2 regions of the Streptomyces sp. NPDC031049 genome follow, and region 1 is predicted to be linked to the other one. Evidence: riboswitches for the same ligand, from Rfam matches in the RefSeq annotation. Region 1 holds a riboswitch; the other holds the start of a gene.
The links. A riboswitch is a leader RNA that binds a small molecule or an ion and turns the genes downstream of it on or off. The one in region 1 is predicted to bind glycine.
Positions count from the first base shown of each region.

Region 2: linked by a shared signal. The riboswitch ahead of gcvP (aminomethyl-transferring glycine dehydrogenase) and the one ahead of gcvT (glycine cleavage system aminomethyltransferase GcvT) in region 1 are both predicted to bind glycine.

Region 1 is NZ_JBVIGC010000025.1:56,364-71,538, forward strand. Features, by position in the region: gene ACZ45Q_RS31215 (DUF4190 domain-containing protein) at 1-123, opposite strand, end outside; gene ACZ45Q_RS31220 (hypothetical protein) at 161-328, opposite strand; gene ACZ45Q_RS31225 (TetR family transcriptional regulator) at 444-1,070, shown strand; gene ACZ45Q_RS31230 (thioesterase family protein) at 1,172-2,032, opposite strand; gene ACZ45Q_RS31235 (trimeric intracellular cation channel family protein) at 2,218-2,877, opposite strand; gene ACZ45Q_RS31240 (ABC transporter ATP-binding protein) at 2,972-4,264, opposite strand; gene ACZ45Q_RS31245 (ABC transporter ATP-binding protein) at 4,261-5,265, opposite strand; gene ACZ45Q_RS31250 (ABC transporter permease) at 5,272-6,228, opposite strand; gene ACZ45Q_RS31255 (ABC transporter permease) at 6,230-7,234, opposite strand; gene ACZ45Q_RS31260 (ABC transporter substrate-binding protein) at 7,337-9,004, opposite strand; gene ACZ45Q_RS31265 (enhanced serine sensitivity protein SseB C-terminal domain-containing protein) at 9,270-10,082, opposite strand; gene ACZ45Q_RS31270 (enhanced serine sensitivity protein SseB) at 10,194-11,021, opposite strand; gene ACZ45Q_RS31275 (AAA family ATPase) at 11,259-11,927, opposite strand; glycine riboswitch at 12,109-12,215, shown strand; glycine riboswitch at 12,216-12,328, shown strand; gene gcvT (glycine cleavage system aminomethyltransferase GcvT) at 12,374-13,492, shown strand; gene gcvH (glycine cleavage system protein GcvH) at 13,633-14,010, shown strand; gene glyA (serine hydroxymethyltransferase) at 14,023-15,175, shown strand, end outside.
Region 2 is NZ_JBVIGC010000011.1:269,845-285,019, reverse strand. Features, by position in the region: gene ACZ45Q_RS20715 (small basic family protein) at 1-131, shown strand, start outside; gene ACZ45Q_RS20710 (DUF881 domain-containing protein) at 137-979, shown strand; gene ACZ45Q_RS20705 (FHA domain-containing protein) at 1,464-2,000, shown strand; gene ftsR (transcriptional regulator FtsR) at 2,043-2,780, shown strand; gene ACZ45Q_RS20695 (bifunctional nuclease family protein) at 2,889-3,362, shown strand; gene ACZ45Q_RS20690 (MerR family transcriptional regulator) at 3,522-4,166, shown strand; gene ACZ45Q_RS20685 (DNA polymerase IV) at 4,273-5,868, shown strand; gene ACZ45Q_RS20680 (PRC-barrel domain-containing protein) at 5,973-6,344, opposite strand; glycine riboswitch at 6,484-6,578, shown strand; gene gcvP (aminomethyl-transferring glycine dehydrogenase) at 6,753-9,638, shown strand; gene ACZ45Q_RS20670 (TOBE domain-containing protein) at 9,723-10,142, opposite strand; gene ACZ45Q_RS20665 (ABC transporter ATP-binding protein) at 10,169-11,260, opposite strand; gene ACZ45Q_RS20660 (ABC transporter permease) at 11,257-12,078, opposite strand; gene modA (molybdate ABC transporter substrate-binding protein) at 12,075-12,896, opposite strand; gene ACZ45Q_RS20650 (TOBE domain-containing protein) at 13,195-13,587, opposite strand; gene ACZ45Q_RS20645 (DUF1707 SHOCT-like domain-containing protein) at 13,689-14,303, shown strand; gene kdpF (K(+)-transporting ATPase subunit F) at 14,588-14,677, shown strand; gene kdpA (potassium-transporting ATPase subunit KdpA) at 14,686-15,175, shown strand, end outside.

The DNA of each region.
Region 1 (15,175 bases):
GATCGGCCCCAGGAACACGTTGAGCACCAGGAGGCCGAGCAGGCCGAGGACGAAGGACGCGACGGCCATGCCGTCGGTGTCGCGGACACCGGTGCGGCGGGTGGCGGGTGCGGTGAGCTGCATGGTGGTCTCCTTGCTCTGCCTGGTCTCGCGGCTGCGGTCAGCGGGCGGAGGTGCCACGGCGGCCGCCGTGGCGCTCGCGGAGGGCGAAGACGCCGAGCCAGACGGCGATGACGGCGCCCAGGGCGACGGAGAAGCCCAGCGGCGCGTGGGCGACGGTGCCCAGCACGACACCGAGCAGCAGGAGCGCGGCGACGAGAAACAGCATGGTGCCAATCCCCCAAGCTTCGGTGAACGGTCGTGGTAACACTTGTTCACTGACTACCCAGTCTAGCGTGTCGCGTCGCTTTTCAATTCCAGAGAACAGTTGTTAACTGCATGGCATGAGTCACACCCTCGGCACCCGGCAGGCGCAGAAGCAGCGGACCCGGCAGGCGCTGCTGGACGCGGCGCTGGCCCTGCTGGAGGAGCAGAGCCTGAGCAGCCTGGGTCTGCGCGAGGTCACCCGCGCCGTCGGCATCGCACCGACCGCGTTCTACCGGCACTTCGGCTCGACGGCGGACCTCGGCGTGGCACTGGTCGAACAGGCGCTGGGCAGCCTGCATCCGACGATCCGCACGATCGTGGCCACGGTCGGCGACCGCGACGAACGCATCGTCCGCGCGGTGGAGTTGATCGCCTCGCACGTGGACGCGTACCCCGCCCACGTCCGCTTCATCGCCCGCGAGCGGCACGGCGGGGTGCAGCCGGTGCGCGAGGCGATACGGGCCCAGCTGGAGCGCTTCGCCGAGGAGGTGAGCGCCGAACTGGCCAAGGACCCGGTGTCGCGGGGCTGGAGCGACGAGGACCTGATGATGCTCGCGGGCCTCTACGTCGACCAGATGCTCAGCACGGCCTCACTGTTCCTGGAGCCGCGGACGGCGTCGCCAAAGGAGCGCCGGCGCGTCACCGAGCTGGCGATCCGCCGACTGCGCCTCATCGGCATCGGGCGCCGGCACTGGCTGGACTGACGGCGGCCCGCGGGGCCCGGCCCTCGGCGCCGCGGGGCCGACGGGGCCGCGGAGCCGACAGGGCCGCGGGGGCCGCGGGGTCGACGGGTCGCGGGGACCGCTCAGCCGAGCCGGACGCGGGCCAGCTGGCGGGACTGGGCCACGAGACGGTCGGCGCTGTCCCAGACCTCGGCGTCCTCCTCCAGGAAGCCGCCGGCCAGATTGCGGGTGGTGATGGACACGCGCAGCGGCCCCGGGGCCGGGCGGCAGCGCACGTGCGCGGTGAGCTCGATCGTGGGCACCCAGCCGGTCAGCCCCAGCTCGAACGCGGTGGGCGGCAGCGCGTCCACGGCCAGCAGCAGCGAGAGCGGGTCGGCGTCCCGGCCGTCGGCCAGCCCGAACCAGCCCCGCATCTCACCCTTGCCGGACGGCCGGCCGAGCGCCCACCCGAGGGTGGCCGGGTCCAGCTTGAGCATCAGCCGGTCGGTGATGGCGGAGCTGCCGGGGACCGGGGCCGGGCCGTCACTTGCGCCGAAGCACTGCTCGACCGGCGGGAGGGCGGGCGGCTTGGCCGTGGTGCGCACGTCGTCCGGCAGCGCGTCCAGGTCTCCGTAGGAGGCGAGGACGCGGATCCGCTCGACCTCGGCGCCCTGCTCGTCGTACTGGAAGAGGGAGGCCTGGCCGGTGGAGAGGGTGCGTCCGGTGCGCACGGTCTCGGTGCGGACCACGGCCGGGCCCGGCTGGGACGCGGTCAGGTAGTGCGCCGATACGGTGAACGGGTCGGGGTGCGGGAGGGCGTCGGCGAGGGCGCGGCCCAGCACGGCCAGCAGATAGCCGCCGTTGACGGCGTTGATGATCGTCCAGCCGGCGGAGAGGTCGATGTCGTAGAGACCGGGCGCGCGCCGGGTCACGGCCGTGTCCCGGTCGAACTCGCTGTCACCGATGGCGGCCCGGGCGGCCGGGGCGGAGGCTGCTTCTGGCATGGCTGAACGGTACAACAACGTACTACTAAGCGGTAGCTTTTGATCTCGGCCGGGCCATGAGGCGGCTCACGCCCCTCGGGCACTCGTCCCGGACACTCGCCCTCGGCTCGCTCCCCCTCCCCCTCTGCTCGCTCCCCCTCCCCCTCCCCCTCTGCTCACTCCCCCTAGGCTCACACTGCCTCCGCTCACTCCCCCTCCGTCACCGTCGACCGCCGGTTCCAGGCGCGCGGCGCCCGCCAGTGGAAGCGCATGGCCAGCAGCCGCAGGGCGAAGGCGGTCGCCGCCGCCAGCGAGCTGGTGAACGGGGTGAGGATGCCGTAGCGGATGCACAGGGCGACCATGGCGGCGCCCACGATCGCCGGGACCGCGTACAGATCGCGGTCCCAGCGCAGCAGCGACGGCACCTCGTTGGCGAGCACGTCCCGCAGCACGCCGCCGCCCACCGCGGTCGCCAGGCCCAGACAGGCGGAGGCGGTCAGGCCGAGCCCGTACTCGTACGCCTTGGTGGTGCCGGCGACGCAGAACAGGCCGAGGCCTGCCGCGTCGAAGACGTTCACGCCGGCCTGGATCCGCTCCACGTGCGGGTGCAGGAAGATCACCAGCAGCGCGGCGAGCAGCGGCGTGACGAAGTACCCCAGGTCCGTGAAGGCCGCGGGCGGCACGGCGCCGATGACGAGGTCGCGGAAGAGTCCGCCGCCGAGGGCGGTGGCCTCGGCGAGGACCGCGATGCCGAACACGTCGAAGTTCTTGCGGACCGCGAGCAGCGCGCCGGAGATCGCGAAGACGAAGATGCCGCCCAGGTCGAGCGTGTGCTGGACGGACGGGGTGAAGAATTGCTCGAGCACCCGTACATACTCGCCGAACGGCGGGACCCCGCCTCACGGAGCGAGGCGGGGTCCCGTCACCCGTCAGTCCCGCGTCACGGGAACCGCGCGGACCCTAGGACGTCTTGTCGGCCTTCCGGGCCTCATGAGATTCCGCAGATTTCTCGGCCTCTTCGGTCTTCTCAGGCTTCTGGGATTTCTCAGGCTCCCCGGCCTTCTGGGCCTTCTCGCCCTCGTCCGAGGCGTCCGCGGCCTTCTCCGCCTCCTGGGGCTTCTCCGCCTCGCCCCCGGACTGCTTCGGCACCTTCACGGGCTCCGGCTTCGGCTCCGGCTCGCCCGGGGACGCGTCGGACGGCGTGTGGTCCGCCACGTTCTCGCGCGCGGCCGACACCACCTCGCCGGTGGTCCGCCGCAGCGTGCCGGCCGCGATCTCGGCGGCGTAGTGGCAGGCCACCCGGTGGCCGCCGCCGACGTCGGTGAGCTCGGGCCGGTCGGTCGCGCAGAGCGTCTCCTGCACCCACGGGCAACGGGTGTGGAAACGGCAGCCGGTGGGCGGGTTCGCCGGCGAGGGCAGGTCCCCGGTGAGCAGGATCCGCTCGCGCGCGTCCTCGACGTCCGGGTCGGGAACCGGCACCGCCGACATCAGGGCCTTGGTGTACGGGTGCCGCGGCTCGGCGTACAGGGCGTCGCTCGGCGCCTCCTCCACCAGGGCGCCCAGGTACATCACGCCGATCACGTCGGAGATGTGCCGGACCACGGCGAGGTCGTGGGCGATCACCACATAGGTCAGGCCCAGCTCCTCCTGGAGCTCCTCCAGCAGGTTGATCACCTGGGCCTGGATGGACACGTCCAGCGCGGAGACCGGCTCGTCGCAGATGATCACGTCGGGTTCCAGCACCAGGGCGCGGGCGATGCCGATGCGCTGGCGCTGGCCACCGGAGAACTCGTGCGGGTAGCGCGAGAGGGCGTTGGCGGGCAGCCCCACCTTGGCCAGGATCGCCTTGATCTTCTCCCGGCGCTCCTCCTGGGTGGCGCCGATGCCGTGGGCGAGCATGCCCTCGGTGAGGATCGACTCGATGTTCTGGCGGGGGTTGAGGGAGCCCAGCGGGTCCTGGAAGACCATCTGGAGGCGGCGCCGGAAGCGGCGCATCTCCTCGTCGGGCAGCTTGGCCAGGTCGGTGCCGTCGAGGACGACCCCGCCCTCGGTGATGGGCACCAGGCGCAGCACCGCCCGGCCGAGGGTGGTCTTGCCGCAGCCCGACTCGCCGACCAGGCCGTAGGTCTCGCCGGCCTCGACCTTGAGCGAGACGCCGTCGACGGCGTGCACGTGGCCGACGGTGCGGTCGAAGAGGACGCCCTTCTTGACCGGGAAGTGGACCTTGACTCCGTCCAGTTCGAGCAGGCTCATGCGGGGACCTCCTCGGCCCGTGCGTCGTCGAGTACGGGGTGGACGCACCGCACCTGGTGCCCGGCCGCGCGGGGCTCGGTCAGGGCGGGGGTGCCGTTCAGGCAGTCCACCTCGTAGCGGTCGCAGCGCGGGGCGAAGGCACAGCCGTCGGCCCAGGCGATCCGGTCGTTGATGGAGCCCCTGACCGGGGTGAGCGCCTCGCCGCGCGGCGCGTCCAGGCGGGGGATGGAGCCCAGCAGCCCGTGCGCGTACGGGTGAGTGGGGTGGGCGAACAGCTCGCGGCGCCCGGCGGACTCCACGACCTTGCCCGCGTAGAGGACGTTGACCTCGTCGCAGAGCCCGGCGACCACGCCCAGGTCGTGGGTGATCATCAGCAGGGCGGTGCCCTCCTGGTCGACCAGTTCCTTGAGCAGTTCCAGGATCTGTGCCTGGATCGTCACGTCGAGCGCCGTGGTGGGCTCGTCGGCGATCAGCAGCTTCGGGGCGCACGCCACCGCCATGGCGATCAGCGCCCGCTGGCGCATGCCGCCGGACATCTGGTGCGGGTACTCCTTGAGCCGCCGGGTCGGGTCGGGGATGCCGACCCGGTCCAGCAGGTGGGCCGCCTCCTTGCGGGCGGGCTCGCCCTTCAACCCGCGGTGCCGTTCCAGGATCTCGGTGACCTGGACGCCGATCGGGACGACCGGGTTCAGGGAGGACAGCGGGTCCTGGAAGATCATGGCCATGCGGCTGCCCCGCAGGTCGCGCAGCGCCTTGGGGCTCATGGTGAGCAGGTCGGTGCCGTCGAAGTCGGCCCGGCCGCCGGTCTCGACGCCCTTGCGGGGCAGCAGGCCCATCAGCGCCAGGGAGGTGACGGACTTGCCGCAGCCGGACTCGCCGACCAGTCCCACGACCTGGCCCTGGTCGACGGAGAAGGACACGCCGTCGACCGCGCGGGAGGCCTTGCGGCCGTGCTGTCCGCCGAAGGTGACGGTCAGTTCGTCGACTGAGAGAAGTGGCATGGTGGTTCAGCTCCGCAGCTTCGGGTCGAGGGCTTCCCGCATGGCCTCGCCGAGCAGGGTGAAGCCGAGGGCGGTGATGATGATGCCGACCGCCGGGTAGACGGCCATCATCGGCGCGTTGTCGAAGAAGCGCTGGGCCTGGGCCAGCATGACGCCCCACTCCGGGACCGACGGGTCGGGGTTGCCGAGCCCCAGGTACGACAGCGCGGCGGCCTCGATGATCGCGGTGGCCAGCGAGAGCGTCGCCTGCACGATCACCGGGCTCAGCGAGTTCGGCATGATCTGCGTGACGACGATGCGGCGGCGGCGCACGCCGAGGGCACGGGCGGCCAGGACGTAGTCGGTGCCGCCCTGGGCGAGCATCGAGCCGCGCAGCAGCCGGGCGAAGATCGGCACCTGGACGACACCGACGGCGATCATCACCGTGGTCAGGGACTGGCCCATGACGGCGGCGACGGACACGGCCAGCAGCAGGGAGGGCAGCGCCAGCATCATGTCGATGACGCGCATGATCAGCGAGTCCAGCCGCTTGCCGGGCTCGCCGCCCAGCGTGGCGGCGGCGCCCGAGAGGCCGCCGATGAGGAAGCCGACGGTCAGTCCGATCAGGGTCGCCACGACACCGACGAGCAGCGTCTGCCGGGCACCGACCAGCATGCGGGAGAACATGTCCCGGCCCAGGTGGTCCAGGCCGAACCAGTTGTCACCGCGCGGGCCGACGAACTGGCCCTGGTTCACCAGGACTTCACCGCGCCAGGTCTGTGCCGTGGGGGCGTAGGGCGCCACCCAGGGGCCGATGACGGCGAGGACGACGAACACGGCGATGATGGCGGCGCCGATGATCGCCATCTTGCTGGACTTCAGCCGGCGGAAGGCCTCCCGCCACAGGCTGGCGCCGGTCGTGGACTCGTTGTGTGCGGTGAGCTCCGCGAGGCGCTGGATCTTCTCGGTTTTGGTGGTGCTCACGTCAGTGCACCCGCACTCTCGGGTCGATGAGGCTGTACGCCACGTCCACCAGCAGGTTGATCAGGACGTACGTGATCGCGATGAACATGATGAAGCCGACCAGGACCGGATAGTCACGGCCGTCGATCGCGGTCCGGATGAAGGAGCCGATCCCGCCGAAGGAGAAGACGGACTCGGTGAGGACGGCGCCCGACAGCAGCGATCCGGTCAGCAGACCGACCGCGGTGACCACCGGCAGCATGGCGTTGCGCATCACGTGCCGCTCACGCACCACGCGCCGCCGCAGACCCTTGGATTCGGCGGTGCGGACGTAGTCCTCGCCCAGCACCTCCAGGACGCTGGCGCGGGTCATGCGCACGATCACGGCGAGCGGGATGGAGGCCAGCGTGATGGCGGGCAGGATCAGGTGATGGAGCGCGTCCAGGGAGGCGTCGAACTCCCCGGTGAGGATGCCGTCCAGAATGGCGAAGCCGGTCACGTCGGTGGCGTCGATGCCGGTGGACTGCCGGCCGTAGCTGGGGAAGAGCCCCAGGTTGACCGCGAAGACGCCCTTGAGGATGAGCGCCAGGAAGAACACCGGGATGCAGATGCCGACGAGCGAGCCGGAGACGGCGGTGACGTCCAGCCAGCCGCCCCGGTTGCGGGCGGCGAAGTAGCCCAGCGGGACGCCGACCGCGATCGCGATGATCATGGCGGTCACGGACAGTTCGACCGTGGCCGGGAAACGCAGGGTGAACTCCTCCCAGACCGGTTGCCCGGTCTGCGTCGAGGTCCCCAGGTCGAGTTCGGCGATCCGCTTCAGGAAGCGCCAGTACTGCACGTGCAGGGGCTCGTCGAGCCCCAGGGCACGGTTGATGCGTGCCACTTCGGCCGCGGTGGCCTTCTCCCCCAGGATCGCTGAGGCGGGTCCGCCGGGCAGTCGGTTGAGCCAGAGGAACAGCAGGACCGACAGGCCGAGCAGGGTGGGAATGAGTTGGAGCAGTCGTCGTACGACGAGACGCAACACCCCGCATGCCCCTTTCTTACGAGTGTGCCTTCATGAACGGGTCCGCCCGGCCGCCGAGGTGCAGCAGCCGAACGGACCCGTGGGTGATGCCTGTCTTTCCGCTTACTTGAAGGAGACTTCCGCGAAGTTCTCCTGCGTCAGCGGGGAGACCTTCGGCGGGTTGACGTCCTTGCCGAACGCGATGGCCGGCGGGGACGAGGAGATCGGCAGACCCGGCAGGTAGTCCATGATCGCCTCGTTGGCCTTCTTGTACGCGTCGGTGCGCTGCGCCGGGTCGGCGAACTCGGAACCGGCGTTCACCGCCTCGAACACCTTGTCGTTCTTGAAGCCCCACGCCTTGTCGTAGTGGGCGAACCAGGTGCCGATGAAGTTGTAGCCGTCGTTGAAGTCACCGGTCCAGCCCAGCATGTACAGCGGGCAGGCACCCGCCTCGGTGGCGTCCACGTAGTCCGGGGTCCACTTCATGGGCTTGGGGTTGACCGTGATGCCGGCCTTCTCCAGGTCGGCCTTCATCAGCTCGAACAGGTCCTGCGGGGCAGGCATGTACGGGCGGGTGACCTCGGTCGGGTAGCAGAAGTCGATCTTCAGGCCGCTCTCGCCGGCGTCACCGAGGAGCTGCTTGGCCTTGGCCGTGTCGAAGGGGTACTTCTTCACGTTCTCGGAGAAGCCCGCGACGGTGTCCGGCATGAACTGCGTGGCCACCTTGCCGCCCTCGGGCAGCTGGGTCTTGACGAGGTTCTCCCGGTCGATGGCGTGCGCGATCGCCTCGCGGACCTCCTTCTTCTTCAGCGCGGGGTTCTTCTCCTGCGTCATGCCGAGGTAGAGGAGGTTGAAGACACCACGGGTCGGGACCTGGAAGCCCTCGTTCTCCAGGGTCTTGACGTCGGCCGGCGAGACCAGGTCGTAGCCGTCGATGTCACCGGCCTGGAGCGCCTGGCGGCGGCCGTCCTCGGTGTCGATGGTGCGGAAGACCAGGTTCTTCACCTTGGCCTTGTCGCCCCAGTAGTCGTCGAAGCGGGTGAGGGTGACTTCCTTGTTGCCCTTGTTCCACTTCGCGATCTTGTACGGGCCGGTGCCGGCGACGAGCCCGGCCTCCTGGCTGTACTTGGGGTACGAGATGGCGTCGCCGGCGGCCTTCGCCTCCTGCTTCTCGTACTCCTTGATGGCCTTCGGCGAGTGGATGGCCAGGGCCTGGAGCGAGAACCCGCCGGGCAGGTTCGCCGACGGCTTCTTGACCTCGATGACGGCGGTGTTCTCGTCCTTGGCGGTGCAGGACTTGTAGTTCGCCTCGGGCGTCTCGGGGTCCTCGTTCTTGGCGAAGCCGCCCATGATCTTCTGCCAGTAGTACGACACCGCGCTGGACTGGTAGGTGCCCGTCCAGTTGAACCAGTGGTCGTAGTTGGCGCACACGGCGGCGGCGTTGAACGTCTCGCCGTCGTGGAACTTCACACCCTTGCGCAGGTTGAAGGTCCAGACCGTGCCCTTGTCGTTGCTCTCCCAGCTCTCGGCGAGGCCGCCGACGAGCTTCGTGCCACCGGGCTCGTGCTCGATGAGCGCTTCGAAGGCCTGGCGGGTGACCCGGAAGGTCTCGCCATCGCTCGCGAGGGCCGGGTCCAGCGACGCGGGGTCACCCGGGGCACCGAACACGAACGTGTCCTTGTCGCCCTTCGAGTCTTCCTTGTCTCGTTCACTGGCACAGCCGGTGGCGATCAGGCCGACCGCCAACGCGGCCGTGATCGCCCTGGCGGCGCGGGATCTGGATATGCGCATAGGGAGGCCACTCCGGGTTCCGCTGAAGGGAATGCATTGTTGACCGCCTGAACACTACAGACGGGACACGCCCCGGAGAACAGTCCGGATAGCGGTGATACCTACCTGAGATCTGAACACTCGATAAATCGGATGCTTCCGGTACATCAAGGGTGTGGGCGGTTAACTCGGCTGACACGGAAAGGAGTTCGCAGGTCACACGCGGTCAGGCCGGGGCGTCCCGAAATGCGGCGGGTCCCGCCGGAGCCGTCCGAGGAGCGGACGGTCAGTAGGCACCGGGGGCGGCGGCGCCGGGCTGGTGGCCGGGCGCCGGCGGATATCCGTAGCCGCCGGCGGGGGCGGCGCCGTGGGCCTCGCGGTCGTAGAAGGGCCGGGCGTTGGCCCGCAGCCACAGGGCGACCGGGTCGTACGCGTCGGACATCGCCACCGTGGACACCGGCAGCCCGTCGGGGACGGCGCCGATGGACTGCTGCATCATCGCGCGTACCGCGTCCACGGCCGGCGGGGAGGTGTCGTACACGTCCAGGCCGATGGCGAGATACGGCGCTCCGAGGGCCGGCTGCACCCAGGCGCGGCGCAGCGACCGGACGGCCGGGGTGCGGTGGGCGTTCTGGGTGAGCAGGGCGTAGAACTGCGGGATCTCGATGGCCGGTTCGGACAGCCGCAGGGGCCCGGCGGGCTGGCGGTCCAGTCCGGTGGCGATGCGGCGCAGATCGAGCCAGGGGATGCCGACGCCGCCGCCGGGTGCGTGCGGGTTGAGCCACAGGCCGTAGTGGTCGGGGTAGAGGGCGCGGGCCACTTCCAGGCCGTCGACCACCTCGTACGAGCGGTTCCAGCCGCTGGCGGACAGCTCCTGGGCGGAGGTCACGCAGGGGGCGTAGCCGGCCCCGTCGACCTCCATGCGGCCGTACTGGGCGTCCGGGGAGCCGGCCTGGCCGTGCCACAGCAGCATCCACACCTGGCCGGAGGCGGGGGTCGCGAGGGCGCGCAGGAGCGCCTCGTAGGCGTCGTAGCGCCCGGGCGTCACCTGGCGCAGCATGTGCTCGACCTGGCCGGTCGCGGTGCCGCTGGCGCTCACGTGTATCGCCCCTCCTGGAGGTCTCCCCGGTTATGAAACCAGCTTAAGTGGCTCCGCGGACCGGGGGGCGCCTCGGAGCTCGGGTTCACTTGTGCGCGGGCGGGTGCGCGTTCACGAGCGCCGTTCGTAGAAGGGGCGTACCCGCTCCCGCAGCCAGGTGCAGACCGGGTCCTCGGCGGCCTCCAGGAGGACCAGGTTGACCGGCCACGGTGCGGGGGCCCCGGCCAGGGCGCGGCCCAGGGCCTCGAGCGGCAGCGCGCGGGCGTCGCCCTCCCAGTGCGTCAGTTCGACGCCGACGAACAGGACCGGGTCGGCGGTCTCGATCGCGGCGAGGCAGCGGCGGGCGGTGCGGACCACGCCGACGGCGTCGAATTCGGCGGAGGCGGCGGAGAGGAAGCCGACCGGGTCGTCCTGCCAGTCCGGTTCGAACAGCCGGACCCGGCCGCCGCCCGCCGGGCCGTCCAGCGGGGTGCGGCCCGCCCGGCACAGCTCGGCGACGGCGGGCGGCGGCAGGGGTATGCCGACCGTGCCCTCCGGGTTCACGATGATGCCGACCTGCGGGGGCAGCCCGCGGGCGAACTCCGCGGCGGGGGCGATGGCGTACGCCATGTGCGCCCCGGCGACCTGGCGGAACTGCTCCTCGGAGCTGAACACCGGGACGTAGGCCTGGCCTTCGATCTCCATGCCGGGCAGGTCCAGCGGTCCGCTGTCCGGGCCGCCGCCGGACGGCAGCGGCACCCAGACGAAGCTGCGTCCGAGCACCTCGACGACACGGCCGCCGGCGGACGGCGCGCCGAGGGCGGCCGACAGCACCTCCTCCAGCTCGTTGCCCGGCCATCCGCCGTGCGGCTGGGGGTGCGCCTGCGCCGGGAAGCCCGCCGGGGCGCCCGGGAACCCCGAGGGGTCCGGGAAGTCCGGGGAGCCAGCTGGGAAGTCCATCTTCTCCTACCGCCTGGTCGAACCGCTGCTGTGGCAGAAAAGGCTAACCCGCGAGGCCGCCGGCGCCCCCGTCGCCCGTACACCCGCCGGCCCCGCACCCTCCGCGGACGCCGCCGCCCCCTGCGACCGGCCCCGCCGCCGGTCCCGAACCTCCGCGGACGCCCGCCGGCCCCGCGCGCCGAGCACGCCCCGCGCGCCGGGCGCGCCCCGCAGGCCTCGCGGGCGCCCCCGCGGATGTCAGCCGGTGAAGCCGATGCGGCGCAGGGTGTCCGCCGCCGGGCGGTCGAGCAGGACGGCCGAGGCACAGCCCCGCGGCAGGACGCCCTCGGCGGCGGAGCGCAGCAGACGGTCGGTGGCCGCGCGGTGCCGGCGGAAGGCGTACCGGGAGACGCCCCGGCCGCGCTCGCGCTGTCCGGCCAGGGCCGCCTCGGCGCTCACGTCGAGCAGCAGCAGGTGCAGGCCGGTGCCCCGGCGGCGCGCCTCCCGGGCCAGCCAGGCCCGCACCCAGGCCTGGGTGCCGCAGTCGTGGACGACGACGCCCTCGCCGGAGCGCAGCGCGCGGCGCAGCCCGGCGTAGTGGGCGAGCCGGACCAGGGGGCGGTAGAGGGCGTACGGCAGCAGGCGGGGCGTGCGGCGGTCCCAGCGGTCGCGGGTGTCCTGGGAGTCGATGCGCACGCCGCGCACCGTGCGCCGCATCAGCGTGGACTTGCCGCTGCCGGGCAGGCCCGTGACCACGACGACGTCGCCGGGCCCGAACAGCAGGGCGCGCGGACTGCGGCCGGCCCTCTCCCGCAGGTCGCGGACGACGGGTGCGCTCTGGTCGGCGCACGCCCGGCGGGCCGGGGCGGCGGGCTGCTTGGGCAGCGCCAGCCCCGAGGTCGTGGCGTACGCCGTGGTCCTGTTCACCGTGATCGTCCTCCCCTGGGGCGGTTCACGCGTTCCCGTCCCCGTCGAGTGTAAAGAGAAGGTAATGCGGGAGTCTCGCGCTTTCGTGTGCGTGCTGCCACAACCCGGTCACAAAGAGCTTGCTCTGCCACGAGCGGACGATGCGTGCAATGATGTGCCCGCCAACTGCATACCGGCCGTTTGAATCCGCGCGGGAGAGTTCCCAGCCAGTCGTCGTACTCGTGCTGGGGCGCCGAAGGAGCAAGTCCCTCCCTTGAATCTCTCAGGCCCCGTTACCGCGCGGGCGAGGCACATCTGAAAAGCGGGCCGCCGCGGCGGCCCCACCCAAGGTGCAAGTCCTGGCCGCCCGCCCGACGGCGGTCATGGCGAACCTCTCAGGTTCCGATGACAGATGGGGAGGACTCACCTCGCCCGTTTCGCGTCATGCCCTGGGAGACGACCGACCGATGAGCAGTACCGAACCCCGCCGCACCGCGCTCGATGCCGTGCATCGTTCGCTCGGCGCGACCATGACCGACTTCGCCGGCTGGGACATGCCGCTGCGCTACGGCTCCGAACGCGACGAGCACACCGCCGTGCGCACCCGGGCCGGTCTCTTCGACCTCTCGCACATGGGCGAGATCACCGTCACCGGCCCGGGGGCCGCCGCGCTGCTGGACTACGCGCTGGTCGGCAACATCGGCGGCGTCAAGCCCGGCCGCGCCCGCTACACCATGATCTGCCGCGAGGACGGCGGCATCCTGGACGACCTGATCGTCTACCGGCTGGCGGACACCGAGTACATGGTGGTCGCCAACGCCTCCAACGCCCAGGTGGTGCTGGACGCGCTGACCGAGCGCGCCGCCGGCTTCGACGCCGAGGTGCGCGACGACCGGGACGCCTACGCGCTGCTCGCCGTGCAGGGCCCGGAGTCGCCGGGGATCGTCAAGAGCCTGACCGACGCCGACCTGGACGGGCTGAAGTACTACGCGGGCCTGCCCGGCACCGTGGCCGGCGTCCCGGCGCTGATCGCCCGCACCGGCTACACCGGCGAGGACGGCTTCGAGCTGTTCGTGAAGCCGGAGCACGCCGTGGAGCTGTGGCAGGCGCTGACCAAGGCGGGCGAGACGGCCGGCCTGGTCCCCTGCGGCCTGTCCTGCCGGGACACGCTGCGCCTGGAGGCGGGCATGCCGCTGTACGGGCACGAGCTGACGACCTCGCTGACCCCGTTCGACGCCGGCCTCGGTCGGGTGGTCAAGTTCGAGAAGGAAGGCGACTTCGTGGGCCGCGCGGCGCTGGCCGAGGCCGCCGAGCGCGCCGCCTCGCAGCCGCCCCGGGTCCTGGTGGGCCTGGTCGCCGAGGGCCGCCGGGTGCCGCGCGCCGGGTACGCGGTCGTGGCCGGCGGCGAGGTGATCGGCGAGGTCACCTCGGGCGCGCCGTCGCCGACGCTGGGCAAGCCGATCGCGATGGCGTACGTCGACGCCGCGCACGCGGCGCCGGGCACGCCCGGGGTGGGCGTGGACATCCGAGGCAGCCACGAACCGTACGAGGTCGTGGCGCTGCCGTTCTACAAGCGCCAGAAGTAGACACTGGGCCCGCGGGGTACCGGCGTACGGTCCGCCCGGCGCCGCCCCGCAGGTGTCCCGCTCATCACCGGTGACCGCGGTTCCGACCCGTCACACCCCCACTCACCAGCATTTTTCCCGCGTACAGGAGAATTCAGGCCATGAGCAACCCCCAGCAGCTGCGCTACAGCAAGGAGCACGAGTGGCTGTCGGCCGCCGAGGACGGCGTCTCGACGGTCGGCATCACGGAGCACGCGGCCAACGCGCTCGGTGACGTCGTCTTCGTCCAGCTCCCCGAGGTCGGCGACACCGTGTCCGCGGGCGAGACCTGCGGCGAGCTGGAGTCGACGAAGTCCGTGTCCGACCTGTACTCCCCCGTCTCCGGTGAGATCACCGAGGTCAACGAGGACGTCGTCAGCGACCCGTCACTGGTGAACTCCGCGCCCTTCGAGGGCGGCTGGCTGTTCAAGGTGCGCGTCACCGAGGAGCCGGCCGACCTGCTCTCCGCCGACGAGTACACCGCCTACGCCGCCGGCTGAGGAGTCACGCCGATGTCCGTCCTGAACACCCCCCTGCACGAGCTCGACCCCGACGTCGCCGCCGCCGTCGACGCCGAGCTGGACCGCCAGCAGTCCACCCTGGAGATGATCGCCTCCGAGAACTTCGCGCCGGTCGCGGTGATGGAGGCCCAGGGCTCGGTCCTGACCAACAAGTACGCCGAGGGCTATCCGGGCCGCCGCTACTACGGCGGCTGCGAGCACGTCGACGTGGTCGAGCAGATCGCCATCGACCGGATCAAGGCGCTGTTCGGCGCCGAGCACGCCAACGTGCAGCCGCACTCCGGCGCCCAGGCCAACGCGGCCGCGATGTTCGCGCTGCTCAAGCCCGGCGACACGATCATGGGTCTGAACCTCGCCCACGGCGGGCACCTGACCCACGGCATGAAGATCAACTTCTCCGGCAAGCTGTACAACGTCGTCGCCTACCACGTCGGCGACGACGGCCTCGTCGACATGGCCGAGGTGGAGCGGCTGGCCAAGGAGTCCCGGCCGAAGCTGATCGTGGCCGGCTGGTCCGCCTACCCGCGGCAGCTGGACTTCGCCGAGTTCCGCCGGATCGCCGACGAGGTCGGCGCGTACCTGATGGTCGACATGGCGCACTTCGCCGGTCTGGTCGCGGCGGGTCTGCACCCGAACCCGGTGCCGCACGCCCACGTGGTGACGACCACCACCCACAAGACGCTGGGCGGCCCGCGCGGCGGTGTGATCCTGAGCACGGCCGACCTCGCCAAGAAGATCAACTCGGCCGTCTTCCCCGGTCAGCAGGGTGGTCCGCTGGAGCATGTGGTCGCCGCGAAGGCGGTCGCCTTCAAGGTCGCCGCGAGCGAGGACTTCGCCGAGCGCCAGCGTCGTACGCTGGAGGGGGCCCGCATCCTGGCCGAGCGCCTGGTGCGGGACGACGCGAAGGCCGCGGGCGTCTCCGTCCTCACCGGCGGCACGGACGTCCACCTGGTCCTGGTCGACCTGCGCGACTCGGAGCTGGACGGCCAGCAGGCCGAGGACCGTCTCCACGAGGTCGGCATCACGGTCAACCGCAACGCCGTGCCGAACGACCCGCGTCCGCCGATGGTGACCTCCGGTCTGCGCATCGGCACGCCGGCCCTGGCGACCCGCGGCTTCACCGCCGAGGACTTCGCCGAGGTCG
Region 2 (15,175 bases), on a different contig from region 1:
CCGCGCTGATCGTCTTCCTCGGCGACGAGTTGGGCGTGGGGGCCCAGCTGTCCACCGGTGTCGTGGTCGTCCTGGGCATCCGGATCTTCTCCAACGCCGCGGCGATCCGCCGGCACGTGTTCCGGGCGTGAGGCCGATGAGCGACCAGGACCGCACGCCGGACGGCCCGCTGCGCAAGGAGCTGCCCGAGGAGGTGCCCGCGGCGGCCGGCCCCGCCGCCGGGACAGCGCAGGCGGCCGAGGAGCCGCAGCCGGAGCTCACCGGGCGCCAGCGGCTGCTGAAGGGGCTGTGGCCCCCACGGGTCAGCCGGGCCCAACTCATCGTCGCCCTGCTGCTGTTCGGCCTCGGATTCGGGCTGGCCGTGCAAGTGGCGTCCAACAGCGACGGCGACAGCGCGCTGCGCGGCGCCCGGCAGGAGGATCTCGTCCGCATCCTCGATGAACTCGACGACCGCACGGAGCGTCTTGAGGACGAGAAGCAGGGGCTGGAGAAGCAGCGCGAAGAGCTGGAGAACAGCTCCGACCAGGCCGAGGAGGCCCGCAGGCAGACACTGGAGAAGGAGCGGCAACTCGGCATCCTGGCGGGCACCGTGGCGGCCGAGGGGCCCGGCATCACGATCAGGATCGACGACGCGAAGGGGACGGTCGAGGCGAACATGCTGCTCGACGCCATCCAGGAGCTGCGTGCGGCTGGTGCCGAAGCCATCCAGGTGAACGGCGTGCGAGTCGTGGCCGGCACCTACCTGACCGACTCGGACGGTGATGTGAGCGTCGACGGGAACAAGATCAACGCGCCCTATCGTTTCAAGGTCATCGGCAAGCCGCAGGATCTCGAACCGGCGCTCAACATCCCGGGAGGCGTGGTGCAGACTCTGGAGAAGGAACAGGCCACCGTCACCGTCGAGCGGTCGGGCAAGATCGTCGTGGACGCCTTGCGAGCGGTGAAGCGGCCTGACTACGCTCGGTCGTCCTCCCAGTGAACCGGGGGTGCATGGGGGTCGTCCGACGAGGGCATGAGGTTGCGGGGGGTCGGCGCACCGATTGGGTGGTGCGTGGTGGAAACTGTCTGGTGGAGACGGACGTTGTGAGGATGTCCGGGTCGGCCGGTAGGTTCAGTGAGGGTTCGTCCTGCCCCACGGGCGGGTCTGTTTCGGTCAAGGGGAATCGCCCGTGAAGTTGTTTGCGAAGTTGTTCGGCAAGAGTGCACGAGAGGGCAGCGACAACGCCACCGCTCGTCATCGCGCACAGCCCGACGCGGAAGGCGGACGCCCGCTGTTCCGGGACCAGGTGGCTGGTCCGGGCGGTGACATTTCCGGAGGTCAGGGCGCGGCGTCTGTTGACCCTGCACAGTCCGGCGGCATAGGTTTCGGGCAACCGTCAACCTCAAGTACGGGTGGAGGGTTTGCCCCCGATCCGTACGCGTCCAACGCCCCGGCGGGGCAGCCGCCGCAGGAGGATCCGTCCATGTCGGCCCTGGTGTGTACGAGGTGCGGTAACCGCAACGCGGAGAACAGCCGCTTCTGCTCCAACTGCGGCGCGCCGCTGCGCCCCGGCATCGCGGCGGAGCGTGCGTCGGAGACGACGTCCACGATCTCCATCTCGGGCCTGGAGGCCTACGACGCCGAGGCCACCGGCCAGACGCCGGTGCCGGCGCTCTCGCCCGAGGCGCAGGCCGCGGTCGAGGCGCTCCCCATGGGCTCGGCTCTCCTGGTCGTGCGGCGCGGCCCGAACTCGGGCAGCCGCTTCCTGCTGGACGGTGAGCTGACCACGGCCGGGCGGCATCCGCAGAGCGACATCTTCCTGGACGACGTGACGGTCTCGCGCCGGCACGTGGAGTTCCGTCGCGGCGCGGACGGCACGTTCACGGTGGCCGACGTCGGCAGCCTGAACGGCACGTACGTCAACCGCGAGCGGATCGACCAGGTCGCCCTGTCGAATGGTGACGAGGTGCAGATCGGCAAGTACCGGCTGGTGTTCTACGCGAGCCAGCGGGGCTACTGACCGTCCCCCGGACATGCTCCGGGGGGACCCCAGGGAAGGTCCATGCTTCAAACACCGAGCGGCGGGGCCGGCAGCGGTACCGCCGCCACGGACAGTGGGCTGATGAGCATCGGCACGGTGCTGAACGTGCTGCGCGACGAGTTTCCCGACATCACCATCTCCAAGATCCGTTTCCTCGAGTCCGAGGGCCTGGTCGAGCCGCGGCGCACCCCGGCCGGGTACCGCAAGTTCAGCGCCCGCGACGTCGAGCGCCTCGGCCATGTGCTGCGGATGCAGCGGGACCACTACCTGCCGCTGAAGGTGATCCGCGAGCACCTGGACGCCATGGAGCGCGGCGAGGCGGTCCAGCTGCCGACGCTCGGCCGCCAGCGGGACGGCGAGACCGTGCCCGAACCGGCGGAGGGGCCCACGGCGGCCCGTATCGGCCGGGCGGAGCTGCTGGCCGCGGCCGGCATAGAGGAGCAGCAGCTGACGGAGTGGGAGTCCTACGGGCTGATCGGTCCGCTGGACGACGGGGCCTACGACGCGGAGGCGGTCACCGTCGCCTCCCTGATCGTCGAGCTGGGCCGCTTCGGGATCGAGCCCCGCCACCTGCGGGTGATGAAGGCCGCCGCCGACCGGGAGGCCGGTCTGGTGGACCAGGTGGTGGCCCCGCTCAGGCGCCATCGGAACCCGCAGACCAGGGCCCATGCGGAGGCCCGTACCAAGGAACTGGCGGGGCTCGCCGTGCGGCTGCACGCGGCGCTCGTGCAGAGTGCCCTGGGCGTTCGCCTGCCCTGAGCCGCGCCTCCGGGGGCCGGCGGCGGGGCCGGGCGGAGAGGGGTCGGATCGGCCACGCGTTCCCTGCTCGACTACCCAAACGTCCCGAGCACGGCCTAGGGTTGCTGTGTGAACGAGCTCGATGTCGTAGGTGTCCGGGTCGAGATGCCCTCCAACCAGCCGATCGTTCTGCTGCGAGAAGTGGGGGGCGACCGCTACCTCCCCATCTGGATCGGGCCGGGGGAGGCGACGGCGATCGCCTTCGCCCAGCAGGGCATGGCTCCCGCCCGGCCGCTGACCCACGACCTGTTCAAGGACGTGCTGGAAGCCGTCGGCCAGGAGCTCACCGAAGTACGCATCACGGACCTGCGTGAGGGGGTCTTCTACGCCGAGCTGGTCTTCGCCAGCGGGGTCGAGGTCAGTGCCCGTCCGTCCGACGCGATAGCGCTCGCGCTGCGCACCGGCACGCCGATCTACGGCAGCGACACGGTGCTCGACGACGCCGGTATCGCGATCCCGGACGAGCAGGAGGACGAGGTCGAGAAGTTCCGGGAGTTCCTCGACCAGATCTCACCGGAGGACTTCGGGACCAGCAACCAGTGACGGACCTCACCGAGCGCATTCGGCTAGCCGTTCCCCGTGATGGGGCACGCCAAACCACTCGTAGGGTGATTATCACTCGGCGTGCCGAGTGTGGCGATCGTTGACGCACCCTCGGTGACTGCCTACCTTCGAGGAGGCAGGTCAAGGACGGAGGTCGGCGTGAGAATCAGCGGCGACGGTACGGCTGGGGGCGCTTCCGGGCGCAGTCTCGGGGCGGGTGGCCCGTACCGGCTTACCGGTGGTGCGGCCGATCACGTTCCGCAGCGACCCACGGTCGTGCCGAGCAGCGGAGGGGCGACGTCCATGACGTCCGAGCAGATCGGCTACCGCGGCCCCACGGCCTGTGCGGCGGCCGGTATCACCTACCGGCAGCTCGACTACTGGGCCCGCACCGGGCTGGTCGAGCCGAGCGTGCGGCCCGCCTACGGCTCGGGTACACAGCGCCTGTACAGCTTCCGCGACGTCGTCGTCCTCAAGATCGTCAAGCGTTTCCTGGACACCGGCGTGTCGCTGCAGAACATCCGCACCGCCGTCCAGCACCTGCGGGAGCGCGGATTCCGCGACCTCGAGCGGATGACGCTGATGAGCGACGGCGCGACCGTGTACGAGTGCACGTCGCCCGACGAGGTGCACGCACTGCTCCAGGGCGGGCAGGGCGTCTTCGGTATCGCCGTGGGTGTGGTGTGGCGGGACGTGGAGAGCGCGCTGTCGCAGCTGCACGGCGAGCGGATCGACACGGGCGAGACACTGGTCGGGCACAACCCGGCGGACGAGCTGGCCCGACGCCGCAACCGCGCGGTCTGAAGTCCTCGGTCCGCGTGTCCGCCGCCGCGGAATCCGGGGGTCCGTCGAGAGCGCGGACCGGCCCGTGCGCAGGGCATTGTCAGTGGCGTAGGGCAGCATCGGAGATGTGAGGACCGCGCCCACGATTCTGCATCTCGACATGGATGCCTTCTTCGCCTCGGTGGAGCAGGCGTCCAAGCCGAGTCTGCGCGGAAAGGCCGTCGTCGTGGGCGGGCTCGGGCCCCGCGGAGTGGTGGCCACCGCCTCGTACGAGGCACGGGTCTTCGGCGTCCACTCGGCGATGCCCATGGCGCAGGCCCGGCGCCTGGCGCCCAACGCGGCGTATCTGGTGCCGCGCTTCGCGTTCTACCGGTCGATCAGCGAGCAGGTGATGACGCTGCTGCGGGCGCTGTCACCGCTGGTGGAGCCGCTGAGCCTGGACGAGGCGTTCGTCGACCTGGAGGCCGGCGGCACGGCCTGGGACGCGGAATCGGCGCGGCGGGCCGGGGCGAAGCTGCGCGCGGACATCAGGGCCGTCACCGGACTGACCGGCTCGGTGGGCCTGGCCGCCTCCAAGATGCTCGCCAAGATCGCCTCCGAGCAGGCCAAACCCGACGGGCTGGTGCTGATCGCGCCGGGCACCGAGCGGGCCATGCTCGCGCCGATGTCCGTCAGGACCCTGCCCGGGGTGGGCCCGGCGACGGGCGGCCATCTGCGCCGGGCCGGCATCACCACGGTGGCGGAGATCGTCGAGGCCGGGGAGGACGAGCTGGTCCGGCTGCTGGGCAAGGCACACGGGCACGGGCTGTACGCGATGGCCCTGGCGCGGGACGAACGGCCCGTGGTGGCGGAGCGGGAGACCAAGTCGGTGTCGGTCGAGGACACCTATGACGTGGACATCCACGACCGGCTGCGGGTGGGCCTGGAGGTGCAGCGGCTGGCGGACCGCTGCGTGCGGCGGCTGCGCGCGGCGGGGCTGTCCGGGCGGACCATCGTGCTCAAGGTGCGGCGGTACGACTTCTCCACCCTGACCCGGTCGGAGACGCTGCGCGGGCCCACGGACGATCCCGCCGTGGTCCGGGAGGCGGCGGCGCGGCTGCTGGACTCGGTGGACACCACGGGCGGGGTGCGGCTGCTCGGCGTCGGCGTCACCGGGCTCGCCGACTACACGCAGGAGGACCTGTTCGCACAGGCGGCGGGGGAGCGGGCGGCCGACGAGGAGCCGACGGAGCCGGAGCGCCCCGCCGAGGAGGCGCCGGTCGGGGCGGCCGGTTCCCCCGGCCCGGGGGAGCACCCGCCGGTGGAGCGCCGGTGGCCGCCGGGACACGACGTACGGCACGCCGGGTACGGGCACGGCTGGGTGCAGGGCAGCGGCCTCGGGCGGGTCACCGTGCGGTTCGAGACACCCGACGGGGAGCCGGGGCGGGTGCGGACCTTCCGGGTCGACGACCCCGGCCTGGAGCCGGCGGACCCGCTGCCACTGGTGCCCCGGAGAGCAGGCGGGGCCGGTGGGATCGCGGGGGCCGAGGGGATCGACAGGGCAGGGCAGGGGGACGGGGCCGACGGGGGTGCCGAGGGTGAAGGTCACGGGGGAGACGGACTCAGTGGTTCCGGTGGAGCGGGTGCGCGAGTGGGGCCCGGCGCGTGGGACGGGCGGCGCGCGTCCGACGACGCCGACGGTCCGGAGGCCGCCGCGTCCGCGGCTCCGGGCCGGCCCGGATGACGCGTCCCGGCCCGGCAGGGGGCCTGCTCGGCCGGCCTGGCCGGTGTGACCGCGTCCCGGCCCGGCTCGGGTGGACGCCCCGGGTGCGTGGCCCGGCAGGGGGGTCAGGTCTCCTCCGAGCCCGCCAGCTTGCCGAAGTCGTGGTCGGGGGGCGGGGGAGGGGCCGCCACGTCGAGACCGTAGTGGTGGTAGAGCTGGAGTTCCTGCTCGGGGGAGAGGTGCCGGCCGACGCCGAAGTCGGGGGCCTCCTTGATCAGGGTCCGGTCGAAGGGCACGCGCAGGGTGCCGTCGACCAGCTCGCTGGGCTCCAGGGGGACGAAGGCGTCCCTGCTGAACAGGCCGGTGCGTATGGCCGCCCACTCGGGTACGCCGGTGGCGTCGTCGAGGTAGACCTCGTCGATCGTGCCGATCTTGGTGCCGTTGCGGTCGAACGCCTTGCGGCCGATCAGATTGCGCGGATCGATGTCGGTGCGCACGGTCCCTCCACGTGGTCGCAAGCCATCCGGTGAATCCGGCCCGGTAAATCATCCGTAAGCACTACAAAACGGCACATTCGTGATGACGGCCACTCGAGGGTACGGGCGTTGACCTCGCTGGTAGGCTGGCAGCGGCTGCTGACCCCGTGCGGGAGAGTCCTCCGAAACCATCGGGGGCGCCGAAGGAGCAAATCCTCCCCGGAATCTCTCAGGCCCCTGTACCGCACGGACGAGGTCACTCTGGAAAGCAGAGCGGGTGTCGACGGCTTCCGCTCTCACCGACGGTGAAAGCCGGGAGCCCTCGGGTGGCCCGGTGAAGCTCTCAGGTTGAGATGACAGAGGGGGAGGCCGTCCGGGTACCCGCGCCGTGGTGCCCCTCGAAGGTCGTCAGACCAGGAGGCCTCCGCAATGACCGCCCATCGCACCCCGCTCTCCGAGCTCGAACAGGGAACGCCCTTCGAGCAGCGCCACATCGGCCCCGACCACGAGGCCCGGGCCAAGATGCTCGCGCAGGTCGGTTACGGCTCGCTGGACGAGCTGACCGCCGCCGCGGTGCCGGATGTGATCAAGAACGCCGAGGCGCTGGACCTGCCGGGCGCCCGCACCGAGCCCGAGGTGCTGGCCGAGCTGCGCTCGCTCGCCGACCGCAACCAGGTCCTGGACTCCATGATCGGCCTGGGCTACTACGGCACGTTCACGCCTCCGGTCGTCCTGCGCAACGTCATGGAGAACCCGGCCTGGTACACCGCGTACACGCCGTACCAGCCGGAGATCTCCCAGGGCCGACTGGAGGCCCTGCTGAACTTCCAGACCATGGTCGCCGACCTCACCGGCCTGCCCACCTCCGGCGCCTCGCTGCTGGACGAGGGCACCGCCGCCGCCGAGGCGATGGCGCTGTCCCGGCGCATGGGCAAGAACAAGAAGGGCCTCTTCCTGGTCGACGCGGACGCGCTGCCGCAGACCATCGCCGTGATCCAGACCCGCGCCGAACCGACCGGCGTCGAGGTCGTCGTCGCCGACCTCGGCGAGGGCATCCCGGCCGAGGTCGCCGAGCGGGAGATCAACGGCGTCCTGATCCAGTACCCGGGCGCCTCCGGTGCCGTACGCGACATCAAGCCGGTCATCGACCAGGCGCACGAGCTGGGCGCGCTCGTCACCGTCGCCGCCGACCTGCTCGCGCTCACGCTGCTGAAGTCCCCCGGCGAGCTGGGCGCGGACATCGCCGTCGGCACCACCCAGCGCTTCGGCGTACCCATGGGCTTCGGCGGCCCCCACGCCGGCTACATGGCCGTCCACGACAAGATGGCCCGCAGCCTGCCCGGACGCCTCGTCGGCGTCTCCGTCGACGTGGACGGCAACCGCGCCTACCGCCTCGCGCTTCAGACCCGCGAGCAGCACATCCGCCGCGAGAAGGCCACCAGCAACATCTGTACCGCCCAGGTGCTGCTCGCCGTCATGGCCGGGATGTACGCCGTCTACCACGGTCCCGAGGGCCTGCGCACCATCGCGCGCCGCACCCACCGCTACGCCGCGATCCTCGCCGCCGGCCTGGCGGCCGGCGGCGTGGAGATCGTCCACGGCTCCTACTTCGACACCGTCACCGCCCGGGTGCCCGGCCGGGCCGCCGAGGTCGCCGCCGCCGCCCGCGACAACGGGGTCAACCTGCGGCTGGTCGACGCCGACCACGTCTCCTTCGCCTGCGACGAGACCACCCTGCGCGCCCAGGTCGGCGCCGTGTGGGCGGCGTTCGGCGTCGAGGGCGACATCGAGGCGCTGGACGCGGCGACCGAGGACGCGCTGCCCGAGGCGCTGCTGCGCACCGACGACTACCTCACCCACCCGGTCTTCCACCAGTACCGCTCCGAGACGGCGATGCTGCGCTACCTGCGCCGCCTCGCCGACCGCGACTACGCGCTGGACCGCGGCATGATCCCGCTGGGCTCTTGCACCATGAAGCTCAACGCGACCACCGAGATGGAGCCGGTCACCTGGCCGGAGTTCGGACAGCTGCACCCCTTCGCCCCCGCCGAGCAGGCGCAGGGCTACCTCACCCTCATCCGGGAGCTGGAGGAACGTCTCGCCGAGGTCACCGGCTACGACAAGGTCTCCCTCCAGCCCAACGCCGGCTCGCAGGGCGAGCTGGCCGGTCTGCTCGCCGTCCGCGGCTACCACCGGGCCAACGGCGACGAGCAGCGCACGGTGTGCCTGATCCCGTCCTCCGCGCACGGCACCAACGCCGCCAGCGCCGTCATGGCCGGCATGAAGGTCGTCGTCGTCAAGACCGCCGAGGACGGCGAGATCGACGTCGAGGACCTGCGGGCCAAGATCGAGCAGCACCGCGACGAGCTGGCCGTGCTGATGATCACCTACCCGTCCACGCACGGCGTGTTCGAGGAGCACGTCGCCGACATCTGCGCGCGGGTGCACGACGCGGGCGGCCAGGTCTACGTCGACGGCGCCAACCTCAACGCCCTGGTCGGCCTCGCCAAGCCCGGCCACTTCGGCGGCGACGTCTCCCACCTGAACCTGCACAAGACGTTCTGCATCCCGCACGGCGGCGGCGGTCCCGGCGTCGGCCCCGTGGCCGTACGCTCCCACCTGGCGCCGTACCTGCCGAACCACCCGCTGCAGCCCGCGGCCGGCCCGGAGACCGGCGTGGGGCCGGTCTCCGCGGCTCCCTGGGGCTCCGCGGGCATCCTGCCCATCTCCTGGGCGTACGTCCGGCTCATGGGCGGCGAGGGGCTCAAGCGGGCCACGCAGGTGGCCGTGCTGTCCGCCAACTACATCGCCAAGCGGCTGGAGCCGCACTACCCGGTGCTCTACACCGGTCCGGGCGGACTCGTCGCGCACGAGTGCATCATCGACCTGCGCCCGCTGACCAAGGCGACCGGCGTCAGCGTCGACGACGTCGCCAAGCGGCTCATCGACTACGGCTTCCACGCGCCGACGATGTCGTTCCCCGTGGCCGGCACGCTGATGATCGAGCCGACCGAGTCCGAGGACCTCACCGAGCTGGACCGGTTCTGCGAGGCGATGATCGCCATTCGCGCGGAGATCGAGAAGGTCGCCTCGGGCGAGTGGCCCGCCGACGACAACCCGCTGCGGGGCGCGCCGCACACCGCGGGCGCGCTGAGCGGCGACTGGGAGCACGCCTACGGCCGTGAGGAGGCCGTCTTCCCGGCCGGGGTCTCGGCCGCCGACAAGTACTGGCCGCCGGTGCGCCGCATCGACCAGGCCTTCGGCGACCGCAACCTGGTCTGCTCCTGCCCGCCGCTGGACGCGTACGAGGACTGACCGGTCCGCCGGTCCACGGCGACGTGCACCGACAAGGGGCCCCGCGCGGCGGGGCCCCTTGTGCGTTCGCGTCTGCGGTGCGCGTCACCCGGCCGCGAGGGAGACCTCCGTGGACTTGACCAGGGCGACGACGGAGCTTCCCGTCGTCAGGGTGAGGGCGTCGGCGGCGTCCCGGGTGATCACGGCGGTCAGGTCGCCGCCCTCGACGGCGACCCGGACGGACGCCATCGCCTCGCCCGCCGTGAGGGCGGTGACCGTGCCGGGGAGGCGGTTGCGGATCGACAGACCCTCGACCGGGCCGGTGGCCAGCGACACCTCGGTCGACTTCACCAGGGCGCGGACGGCGCTGCCCGGGGCGAGCCCCAGGTCGTCGCACGCCTCCCGGGTGATCGCCGCGGTGAGGTCCTGGCCGCCGGTGAGGCGGACCCCGACCGTCGCCATGGCCTCGCCCGCGGTGACGGCGGTGACGGTGCCGGGGAGCTGGTTGCGGATGCTCAGGCTCATGGGGGCACGGTAGCCCGGAGCATCGGTCATGCCGGGTATGCGTGGGCCTGTGCCGCTTTGACCGTCGCCCACACCGGTGCGCCCGGGTGGAGGCCCAGCTCCGCGGCGGCGACCGTCGTGAGGTCGGCGGCGAGCCGGAGTTCGCCGGTCAGGTCGGCGCGGATCTGGTCGCCGTGGGTCTCCAGGCCGGCCACCTCGCAGCGCCAGACGTTGCGGGCACTGGACCCGGCGGGGCGTTCCCCGTACAGGGTCACGGCGCCGGGTGGGAAGGCCACGAACACCGGGCCCGTGAGGTCCTCGGTGGTGGTGATGGCGGGGCCCGCGTCCAGGCGCACCGTGTGGCCCTCGGCCCGTCCCCGGTAGAGGTTGAGGCCGACGAGCCGGGCGATGTAGTCGGTGCGGGGCCGGCGGGCGATGTCGGCCGGGGTGCCCTGCTGGACGACCCGGCCGTGCTCGACGACGATCAGCCGGTCGGCCAGCACCATGGCGTCCAGCGGGTCGTGTGTGACCAGGACGGCCACGGCCTCGAACTCGGCCAGATGACGGCGCAGCTGGGCCCGCACCTCCAGCCGGGTGCGGGCGTCGAGCGCGGCGAGCGGCTCGTCCAGCAGCAGCAGCCGCGGGCGGGTGGCCAGGGCCCGGGCGACGGCCACGCGCTGCGCCTGACCGCCGGAGAGGCGGCGCGGCTTGGCGCCGGCGTGGTCGGCCAGGCCCATCCGCTCCAGCCAGACGGCGGCCTCCGCACGGGCCCGAGCCCTGCTCGCGCCCCGGCAGCGTGGGCCGAAGGCCACGTTGTCGAGCGCGGTCAGGTGCGGAAAGAGCAGGTAGTCCTGGAAGACGACGCCGACCGGGCGGGCCTCCGGCGGGGTCCCGTCGAGGGCGCTGCCGTCCAGGCGCAGATGACCGTCCGTGAGCGGGACGAGGCCGGCCAGGGCGCGCAGGGCGGTGGTCTTGCCGGCGCCGTTGGGGCCGAGCAGTGCCACGACGTCGCCGGGGGCCGCGGTCACGGCGACGTCGAGGCGGAAGGCACCGCGGTCGACGACGAGGCGGGCGTGGAGGCCCTCGGCGCCCGCGTCGGCGGGCGCGGCTTCGGTGGCGGTCGGCTCGGGGTGGGTCATGAGGGGGTCATCCAGCGGTCGCGGAGTCCGGCCAGTACGGCGATGGAGACGGCCAGCAGCACCAGGCTGAGGGCGATCGCCGCCGCCGGGTCGTTCTGCAGGGCGAGGTAGACGGCGAGTGGCATGGTCTGGGTGCGGCCCGGGAAGTTGCCCGCGAACGTGATCGTCGCCCCGAACTCGCCCAGCGCCCTGGCCCATGCCAGCACCGCTCCGGCCGCGATGCCCGGCGCGATCAGCGGCAGCGTGACACGGCGGAACGCGGTGAAGCGGGAGGCGCCGAGGGTGGTGGCGGCCTCCTCGTAGCGCGGGTCGGCGGCCCGCAGGGTGCCCTCGACGCTGATGACGAGGAACGGCATGGCCACGAAGGTCTCGGCGAGGACGACGCCGGTGGTGGTGAACGGCAGTGTGACGCCGAACCACGCGTCCAGGTACTGGCCGATGACGCCGTTGCGGCCGAACGCCAGCAGCAGCGCGACCCCGCCGACCACCGGGGGCAGCACCAGCGGCAGCGTCACCAGGGCACGCACGAAGCCGCGACCGGGGAAGTCGGTGCGGGCCAGCAGCCAGGCCAGCGGGACGCCGACGACCAGGCTGAGCAGGGTCGCCGACGTGGCGCACACCAGCGACAGGCGCAGGGCCTGCCACACCTCCGCGCTGGTCAGCTGCTCCGGGAGGCTGCTCCACGGGGCCCGGACCAGCAGGGCGACCAGTGGCAGCAGCAGGAACGCCAGGCCGGCCACCGCAGGGACGAGCAGGGGCAGGGGTGCCCGCCGGCCGCTGCGGGGCGTGCCGCGGGGCTTCGCGCGCGAGCCGGTCACGGCGTCAGGAACCCGGCGCCGGTCAGCACCCGCTGCCCCTCGGGGGAGCGGACCAGGTCGACGAAGGCCCGGGCGGCCTCGGGGTTGGGGGCGTGCTCGAGCGGGGCGATCGGATAGTCGTTGACGGCTTCGGCCGCCTCCGGGAAGGCGACTCCCTCCACCTTGTCGCCGGCCGCGCGCACATCGGTGCGGTAGACCAGGGCGGCGTCGGCCTCCTTCAGCCGCACCTTTGTCAGAGCGGCCTTGACGTCCTCCTCGTAGGAGACCGGCGTGAGCGCCACGTCCGCGGCCTCGAGCGCCTGCTGCGCGGCGGCGCCGCAGGGCACGGCCGCGTCGCACAGGACGACCTTCAGGCCGGGCCTGGTGAGGTCGCCGAGGGACGTGATCCCGGCCGGGTTGCCGGGCAGGGCGGCGATCTCGAGCCGGTTGCGGGCGAAGGTGGCCGGTGGACCGGCGGCGTCGCCCGCGTCGCTGACGGTCTGCATCGTCCTGGTGCTGGCGGCGGCGAACACGTCCGCCGGTGCGCCACTGGTGATGCCGGCGGCCAGGCTGTCGCTGCCGCCGAAGTTGAACGTCACCCGCGTGCCCGGGTGCTCCTTCTCGAACCGCTCACCGAGGGTGCTGAAGCTCTCTTTGAGCGAGGCGGCCGCGAAGACCGTCACCGTGCCCGAGAGCCGCCCGGACGAACCGCTCGTCCCGGAGCCGGCACCGGCATCGGCGGCTTCCGGACCGGACGGGGCGCAGGCGCTCAGGGCCAGCAGCGCGGCGGTCCCGGCCAGCACGGGCCGCAGCGCCGGCAGGCTCCGCGGTGCCCGCAGGCTCCGCGGCGTCCGCGGGGCCGGCAGGACGCGGTGCGTGCGGCGGCGCGCGGAACGGGTCGTCACAGGGCCACTCCTCACATCCTGGGGAGACCGGGCGTCGACCGGGCCGGACGGCTCGCGGCCGGCCAGGCCGGGCGACGGGCACGTCTCCTCCGACACGCCGATCATACTTCCGCATCTGCGGGTCGTATGTCTCCTGTCGCATCGCATGAGCGAGCCCGATGTGCTGGTGGGCTCGCATGTGCGTTTCTACGGAGTGACAGGGGCGCGGGCGGTGGCGGTGGGCGGTGGCGGGTCAGGTGCGGTCGATATGGACGTTTGTCGACTTCACGCGGGCGGTGGCCTCCATGCCGACCTCCAGGCCGAGTTCCTCGACGGCCTCCCGGGTCAGCAGGGAGACGAGCCGGTGCGGGCCGGCCTGGATCTCGACCTGCGCGGCGACGTCGCCGAGCTTGATCGCCGTCACGATGCCGGGGAAGGAGTTGCGGACCGAGGTGTACGGGGTGTCCTCGTCGGTGCCGGAACCGGCCAGTTCCACCGAGAACGCGGCGAGGTCCCGGCCGTCGACGAGCCGTCGTCCGCTGTCGTCGCGGTGGGTGGTGAGCCGGCCCGCGTCCGCCCAGCGGCGTGCGGTGTCGGGGCTGACGCCGAGCAGCCGCGCCGCCTGGCCGATCGTGTAGGACTGCATGCCGGTCACGATAGGGCGGACACCGGGGAACGGTGGACGTGGGGCCGGACGTTGGGTATAACGCGATATAACGTCAGGGCTGGGGAAGGGTGGGGTGGACGATGACGGGACAGTCGCTGCCGGCGGGTGGGTCCTTGGGGCTGCGCGCGTCGCACGCGGAGCGGGACCGGGTCGTGGACGTGCTGAGCGCGGCGGCGGGCGACGGGCGGCTGACCGCCGAGGAACTCGACCAGCGGGTGGAGGCCGCGCTGTCGGCGCGCACGCTGGGCGAGCTGGCCCGCCTGACGGCCGACCTGCCGGACACGGCGGGCGGGGCGCCGACCGCGGCGAAGGACGTCGTGCGGATCGAGCAGGTGCACGCGTCGGTCCGGCGGGGCGACGGATGGGTCGTGCCGCGGCGGATGGAGATCCGGTCGCAGTGGGGAGAGGTGACGCTCGACTTCACGGACGCGGTGATCACGCACCGCGCCCTCGCCCTCGACCTCGACGTGCACGGCGGACTGCTGAGGCTGGTGACCCGCCCCGGCATCGTGGTGGACACGGACTCGCTGGCGATGAGTCATGCGACGGTGAGGGAGAGCGGCAGAGCACGCCGGGGGACCGGCCCGGACGTCCCCGAGGTGCTGCGCGTGACGGTCACCGGGGAGATCAGCCTCGGTCACGTCCTGGTGCGCGCGCCCCGCCGGAGTCGGCGGCACAGGACCGGACGCGGCTGACGGCAGCTGCGGCCAGCGGCGCCCCTCGCGTCACGGAGCAGGCACCGGCGTCGTACGTGTCAGCGAGCAGGCACCGGCGTCGTATGAAAGCCGTCAACGGCGTGCACGGTGACGTATCGGAGCCGTCAACAACGGTCGGATTCGGCCAGGGGCGAGGTTTTCTCGGAGCGTCCCACTCCGACACACCTCATCCAGGAGCCCACGATGGCCGATCTGGCCTTCGTCGTCATCACGATCGCGACCTTCGCGCTGGTAACCCTCGTCGCCAAAGGGGTGACGAAGCTGTGACCGCCGAGAACATCGTCGGCCTGGTCGTGGCCGTCGCCCTGCTGGGCTATCTCGTCCTCGCCCTGATCTTCCCGGAGAGGTTCTGAGAACAGCCATGGGTCCCGTACTCGCCGGCGTGCTGCAACTGCTGGCCCTCCTCGGCGCGCTGGCCATCGCCCACATCCCCCTCGGAAACCACCTGGCCAGGGTCTACACCGCCCGCAACCACCGGCGGGCCGAGAAGTGGATCTACCGGGGGATCGGCGCCGACCCGGACGCGGAGCAGCGCTGGCCCGCGTACCTGCGCGGCGTGCTCGTCTTCTCCGCCGTAGGCGTCCTGTTCCTCTACCTCCTCCAGCGGCTCCAGGGCGTGCTGCCGGGCGCACCGCACTTCGACTCCGTCGCACCGGCGCAGGCCTTCAACACGGCCGTGTCCTTCGTGACCAACACCAACTGGCAGTCCTACGCGGGCGAACAGACCATGGGCCAGGTCGTGCAGACCGCCGGTCTGGCCGTGCAGAACTTCGTCTCCGCCGCCGTCGGCATGGCCGTGGCCGCCGCCCTGGTGCGGGGCTTCGCCCGGTCCCGCTCCGGTGGACTGGGCA